3 regions of the Kitasatospora sp. NPDC002040 genome follow, and region 1 is predicted to be linked to each of the others. Evidence: predicted binding sites of a transcription regulator. Region 1 holds the regulator's gene; each other region holds the start of a gene.
What was found. Region 1 encodes HrcA, which represses chaperone genes, less so after heat shock. Its sites were predicted from a motif close to TTNGCACTCNGNNNNNCNGAGTGCNAA; they were not measured.
Positions count from the first base shown of each region.

Region 2: a site for HrcA is predicted at 1,196-1,222, ahead of groES (co-chaperone GroES). Genes of this name have one in related genera too.
Region 3: a site for HrcA is predicted at 1,129-1,155, ahead of groL (chaperonin GroEL). Genes of this name have one in related genera too.

Region 1 is NZ_JBEOXV010000004.1:298,199-300,462, reverse strand. It holds gene htpX (zinc metalloprotease HtpX) at 1-503, opposite strand, end outside; gene hrcA (heat-inducible transcriptional repressor HrcA) at 725-1,756, shown strand; gene dnaJ (molecular chaperone DnaJ) at 1,815-2,264, shown strand, end outside.
Region 2 is NZ_JBEOXV010000001.1:929,205-931,468, reverse strand. It holds gene groL (chaperonin GroEL) at 1-644, opposite strand, end outside; gene groES (co-chaperone GroES) at 747-1,052, opposite strand; gene ABT118_RS04555 (DUF6234 family protein) at 1,302-1,730, shown strand; gene ABT118_RS04550 (class I SAM-dependent methyltransferase) at 1,798-2,264, shown strand, end outside.
Region 3 is NZ_JBEOXV010000009.1:87,142-89,405, forward strand. It holds gene ABT118_RS20725 (ubiquitin-like small modifier protein 1) at 1-209, shown strand, start outside; gene ABT118_RS20730 (cold-shock protein) at 789-992, shown strand; gene groL (chaperonin GroEL) at 1,313-2,264, shown strand, end outside.

The DNA of each region.
Region 1 (2,264 bases):
GCCAGGACGCCGAGGAAGCCGGCGATGGTCATCACCGCCACGTCCCGGTGCGCCACGTGCGAGAGCTCGTGCGCGAGCACCCCCTCCAGCTCCTCCGGCTCCAGCCGCCGGAGCAGCCCGGTGGTGACGCAGACCACCGCCCGTTCGGGGTTGCGGCCGGTCGCGAAGGCGTTCGGCATGTCGGTGTCGGTCACCGCGACCCGGGGTTTGGGCATATCGGCCAGGGCGCACAACCGGTCGATGGTGCCGTGCAGTTGGGGGAACTGCTCGGGGGTCACCTCCTGGGCGCCCATGGCCCGCTGGGTGATTTTGTCGCTGAACCAGAACTGGGCCACGAAGAGCCCGCCGGAGATCAGCACCACCAACGGCCAGGCCCCGCGCAACAGGACTATCAACAGCCCGGTGAAGCCGACGTAGAGCAGCCCGATCACGAACATGGTGACGACCATCCGGCTGGTCAGTCCGCGGTCGGGTGCGAAGCGGGAGTGCTGGCCTGGCGACATGGCTGCTCCTTTTGTCCTGGTCCGTCGCTTTCGATGCTGCCACTTGCCACGGGCAATCGGCGGACGCCACAGGTGACACAGGGACAAGGATCACCAGGCGGCACCGTTCCTGCGGTCGGACCCGGGCCTTACACTGGCAGGTACTGTCCTGGCACTCTGCCCAGCTGAGTGCCAGGGAGAAGGACCCGGGCAGGACGAAGCGAAGACGGAGGTGCGTGGCCATGTACAGCGAGCGGCCGTTGGACGACCGCAAGCTCGCGGTGCTGCGCGCGATCGTCCAGGACTACGTCGGCACCGAGGAGCCGGTCGGCTCCAAGGCCCTGGTCGAGCGGCACAACCTCGGCGTCTCCCCGGCCACCGTGCGCAACGACATGGCGGCCCTGGAGGAGGACGGCTACATCCACCAGCCGCACACCAGCGCGGGCCGGATCCCCACCGACAAGGGGTACCGGCTGTTCGTCGACCGGCTGGCCGAGGTCAAGCCGATGACCGCTCCGGAGCGCCGGGCGATCCGGCACTTCCTGGACGGCGCGGTGGACCTGGACGACACGGTGGCCCGTACGGTCCGGCTGCTCGCGCAGCTGACCCGGCAGGTCGCGGTGGTCCAGTACCCCTCGCTGTCCCGGTCGACGGTCCGTCACGTCGAGCTGGTCGCGCTGGCCCCCTTGAAGGTGATGCTGGTCCTGATCACCAACACCGGCCGGGTCGAGCAGCGGATGGTCGACTGCCCCGGGGCGGTCGGCGAGACGGTGCTGGCGGACCTGCGGGCCAAGCTCAACACCCAGGCGGTCGGTCGGCCGCTGCCCGAGGTGCCCGGCCTGCTGGAGGATCTGCCGGCGGCTTTCGAGCCCGCCGACCGGCCCACCGTCAGCACCGTGCTGGCCACCCTCTTCGAGACGCTGGCCGAGCAGAACGAGGAGCGGATCATGCTGGCCGGCACGGCCAACCTGACCCGCTTCGGCCACGACTTCCCGCTCACCATCCAGCCGGTGCTGGAAGCCCTGGAGGAGCAGGTCGTCCTGCTCCGCCTCCTGGGTGAGACGGCGGACGCGGGGATGACGGTCCGGATCGGGCACGAGAACGCCTATGAGGGGCTCAATTCCACCTCCGTGGTCTCGGTCGGTTACGGTTCGGGCGATCAGAGTGTCGCGAAGCTGGGCGTGATCGGACCGACCCGGATGGACTACCCGGGCACAATGGGGGCGGTGCGAGCGGTCGCACGGTACGTGGGCCAGATCCTGGCCGAGTCCTAAACAGAGCACTGTCAGACCAGTCGCAGCACTTCTAGAGGCGGAACAAGCGGAGCATTTGGTGGCCACGGACTACTACGCGGTACTCGGCGTCCGACGGGATGCGGGGCAGGACGAGATCAAGAAGGCGTTTCGACGCCTTGCCCGCGAACTGCACCCAGACGTCAACCCGGACCCGAAGACGCAGGAGCGGTTCAAGGAGATCAACGCCGCCTACGAGGTACTCTCGGACCCGGCCAAGCGCCAGGTCTACGACCTCGGCGGCGACCCCCTGTCGCCCAACGGCGGCGGCGCGGGCGGCTTCGGCGCGGGCGCGGCGGGCTTCGGCTTCTCCGACATCATGGACGCGTTCTTCGGCGCGGCCTCCGGTCAGCGCGGCCCGCGCTCGCGCACCCGGCGCGGGCAGGACGCGATGATCCGGCTGGAGATCACCCTGGAGGAGGCCGCGTTCGGCACCACCAAGGAACTCCAGGTCGACACCGCCGTCACCTGCACCACCTGCTCCGGCGAG
Region 2 (2,264 bases), on a different contig from region 1:
TCCTCGAGGACCGCTTCCTGACGCTCGGCGTCGGTGACGAAGTACGGCGACAGGTAGCCCTTGTCGAACTGCATGCCCTCGGTGAAGTCGAGCTCCACGCCGAAGGTGTTCGACTCCTCGACGGTGATGACACCGTCCTTGCCGACCTTGTCGATCGCCTCGGCGATCAGGTCGCCGACCTGCTGGTCCTGGGCGGACAGGGACGCGACGGCGGCCACGTCCTCCTTGCCCTCGATCTCACGCGCGCTGGCGAGCAGGTGCGCGGAGACGGCGGCGACGGCCTTGTCGATGCCCTTCTTCAGGGCGGCCGGGCCGGCGCCGGCGGCGACGTTCCGGAGACCCTCGTTGACCAGGGCCTGGGCCAGCACGGTGGCGGTGGTGGTGCCGTCGCCCGCGACGTCGTTGGTCTTGGTCGCGACCTCCTTGACCAGCTGCGCGCCAAGGTTCTCGTACGGGTCGTCCAGCTCGACCTCACGGGCGATGGTGACACCGTCGTTGGTGATGGTCGGCGCGCCGAACTTCTTGTCGATGACGACGTTGCGGCCCTTGGGACCGATGGTCACCTTGACGGTGTCGGCCAGCTTGTTCACGCCACGCTCGAGCGAGCGGCGGGCGTCCTCGTCGAACTGCAGGATCTTCGGCATGATTCCGTTTCCTAAAGGGGTCTACTGACGACGGCGTGAGCCAACAACCGCGCCCCGGGCCCCTGTCACTGGTGACAAGAATCCGGGGCGGGCTGGTACGTCTTACTTCTCGATGATGGCGAGAACGTCGCGCGCCGAGAGAACCAGGTATTCCTCACCCTGGTACTTGACCTCGGTGCCGCCGTACTTCGAGTACAGGACGATGTCGCCGACGGCGACGTCCAACGGGAGACGCTGGCCGTCCTCGAAGCGACCCGGGCCGACGGCCAGGACGACGCCCTCCTGGGGCTTCTCCTTGGCGGTGTCCGGGATAACCAGGCCGGAGGCCGTGGTGGTCTCGGCGTCGAGCGGCTGGACCACGATGCGGTCCTCGAGCGGCTTGATGGCAACCTTGCTGCTGGCGGTCACGTCCGAGCTCCCCTTCGGAGATTACGGGGTTGTTCTTCAGGTAGGTGGCGATGAGTACGGGTCTGCCGTCGCGGGGGTCAGACTCGCTTCATCGCGTTAGCACTCACCCGGTGGGGAGTGCCAGGAACGACCATAGGCGGCCGTTAGCACTCAGTCAACCAGAGTGCCAACGGCGTGGCTCGGAGAACCGCCGGAAACGAGTACCGGTACTCATGTGCGAGGCCGCTCCCGGTGGGCAGAATTGCCGTCATGCCCGCTGCCGAGCGCCCCCGCCCCGACCTCGCGACCGACCTGGTGTCGGCGTTCCTGCTCCTGCTGCTCTCGGTCGGCGGAGCGTTCTACGCGGGGCTCACGCTGGGCCTGCGCGCCTGGGCCGCCTCCTCCTCCGGGGTCAAGCCGACGGGCTCCTCCGCCCTCCCTCCCCCGCCGCCGCCGTACGACTGGGTGCCGGTGCTGACCGTCGGCGCACTGGCGCTCTGGCTGCTGCTGGTCACCGGCTTCGCCTGGTACGGCCGGCTCCGGGTGACCGCCGTGCTGCACGGGCTGCTGCTCGCCGCGGTGCTACTGCTCGTCGGGGTCGCCCAGGTCCAGGAGCAGCGGAACACCCCGCCGCCCAAGCCCGCCCCGCTGCCCTCGGACTACCACCCCTGCTTCAGCGGCAGCGGCCGGTGCAACTGACCCTCCGGTCCCGGGGACGGAGCCGGAGCCGGGCGGACGCCCCGCCCCCGAGCGGCACAATGGCCCCGTGGAGATCGAATCGTTCCGGGCCCTGCTGACCGACCAGGGACAGGCCCTGCTGGCCGAGCTGCGGGAGTTCAGGCCCGGTGAGGAGCTGGTGCTGGCCACCCGGCTGCGCAAGCAGCACCCGGCCGAGCTGGTCCGGGCCGCGCTCGCGCAGGCCGGGCTGCGGCAGCGGGCCCGGGCCAAGTTCGGCGACGACGCGGACGCGATGTACTTCACCCCGAACGGGGTCGAGCAGGCCACCCGCCGCAGCGTGGCCGAGTGGCGGGCGCAGCGGTTCGCCGGGCTCGGGGTGAAGCGGCTGGCCGACCTGTGCTGCGGGATCGGCGGCGACGCGATCGCGCTGGCCCGGGCCGGGGTGCAGGTGCTGGCGGTCGACCGCGACCCGCTGACCTGCGCGGTGGCCGGGGCCAACGCCGCCGCCCTGGGCCTGGCCGACCTGATCGAGGTACGGCAGGCGGACGTGACCGA
Region 3 (2,264 bases), on a different contig from region 1:
AGGGCGCCACCCTGGCCGCCGTGATCGCCGACCTGGAGGCCAACCACCCCGGCATCGCCGCCCGGGTGCTGGACGACGCGGGCAAGCTCCGCCGCTTCGTCAACGTGTACGTGAACGACGACGACGTGCGTTTCGCCGAGGGCCTGGAGACCGAGATCAAGGACGGCGCCAGCATCTCGATCATTCCGGCCGTGGCCGGCGGCTGCTGACTTTCGGCACCCCGAGTAATGCGGCCGAGCCGCCGCCGAACCGGAATCCCTATTTCCGGTTCCGGCGGCGGCTCGCCGCTTGTCCGGGTGGAAATCCCCTCCCGCCCGAGAGAGTAGAGTGCGACGGAAGTCGGCGAATCCCGTTCTCCCCGCCGCCCTTCCCGTGCACCGCCGGCGGATCGCGTACGCAAGGCCCGTCCGGCCGCTGAGACGTCCGTCGGACAGTGTGAGACGGAAGATGACAGGCAAGTGTCAGAAATCTGGCCGCATTTTGCGGTGATGAGTCCGCTATGCCCGGAGTGAATTGCGACGCTGTGCGGCTTTCCTCCCGTGATATCCGCTTCGCCTTCCGGTGAATTCGGCAAGGTTGGCCCTGTTGCAGAGGGCGTCTGTCCGGATACATTCAGCCGCGATCGACGCATTCACCCGTCGACCGGACCACCTCACCGTGGCCCGGTGGGGCGCTTGCGGCGTGCACGGCTGCGCCCAGGGGGGGTTCCCTCGGGCGTGCCTGTTCAGACCTGGGCCCGCATCCCTGCGGGCCCGCGAAGGGCCAGCACAGCACAAGGGGAGTTCGGAATGGCTCAGGGCACCGTCAAGTGGTTCAACGCGGAGAAGGGGTACGGCTTCATCGCGGTCGACGGTGGTGCGGACGTGTTCGTCCACTACAGCGCGATCCAGATGGACGGCTACCGCACCCTCGAGGAGGGCCAGCGGGTCGAGTTCGAGATCTCCCAGGGACAGAAGGGCCCGCAGGCGGACATGGTCCGCGCGGCGGTCTGACCTTTCCGAACCTCGGAACCTCGGCTCGGCACGAGCTGGCAGTCACCTGCTTCGTCCGCAGGCCCGAACGACACTCCGTCGTCCGGGCCTGCTGCCGTTCCAGGGCGTCCGCCGACACGGCACTACCACGTCGGGGCTTGCACTCGATACCCGAGAGTGCTAATCATTGGCGTTAGCACTCGCAGCATGAGAGTGACAACGGACCGGGTCGGTGAGGCCCCCGGGAGCGGTAGGGGACAAGACCCCCGCACACCAGGGCCGTCCGTCGCGGGCGCCCCTCGGTCCGGTGCAGTCGACCGTGTCCTGGAGGACCACTTCCGATGGCCAAGATCATCGCGTTTGACGAGGAAGCTCGCCGCGGCCTTGAGCGTGGCATGAACCAGCTTGCCGACGCCGTCAAGGTGACGCTCGGCCCCAAGGGCCGCAACGTTGTCCTTGAGAAGAAGTGGGGCGCCCCCACGATCACGAACGACGGCGTCTCCATCGCCAAGGAGATCGAGCTCGAGGACCCGTACGAGAAGATCGGTGCCGAGCTCGTCAAGGAGGTCGCCAAGAAGACCGACGACGTCGCGGGCGACGGCACCACCACCGCCACCGTGCTGGCCCAGGCGCTCGTGCGCGAGGGTCTGCGCAACGTCGCGGCCGGCGCCAACCCGATGGCCCTGAAGCGCGGTATCGAGAAGGCCGTCATCGCCGTCTCGGACCAGCTCCTCGCCCAGGCCAAGGAGGTGGAGACCAAGGAGCAGATCGCTGCCACCGCCTCCATCTCGGCCGCCGACACCCAGATCGGCGAGCTCATCGCCGAGGCGATGGACAAGGTCGGCAAGGAAGGCGTCATCACCGTCGAGGAGAGCAACACCTTCGGTCTCGAGCTCGAGCTCACCGAGGGCATGCGCTTCGACAAGGGCTACATCTCGGCGTACTTCGCCACCGACCTGGAGCGTATGGAGACCTCGTTCGAGGACCCGTACATCCTGATCGCCAACTCCAAGATCGGCTCGGTCAAGGACCTGCTGCCGCTGCTGGAGAAGGTCATGCAGAGCGGCAAGCCGCTCGTCATCATCGCCGAGGACGTCGAGGGCGAGGCCCTGTCGACCCTGGTCGTGAACAAGATCCGCGGCACCTTCAAGTCCGTCGCCGTCAAGGCCCCGGGCTTCGGTGACCGCCGCAAGGCCATGCTCGGCGACATCGCCATCCTCACCGGTGGCACCGTGATCTCCGAGGAGGTCGGCCTCAAGCTCGAGAACGCCGGCATCGACCTGCTGGGCAGCG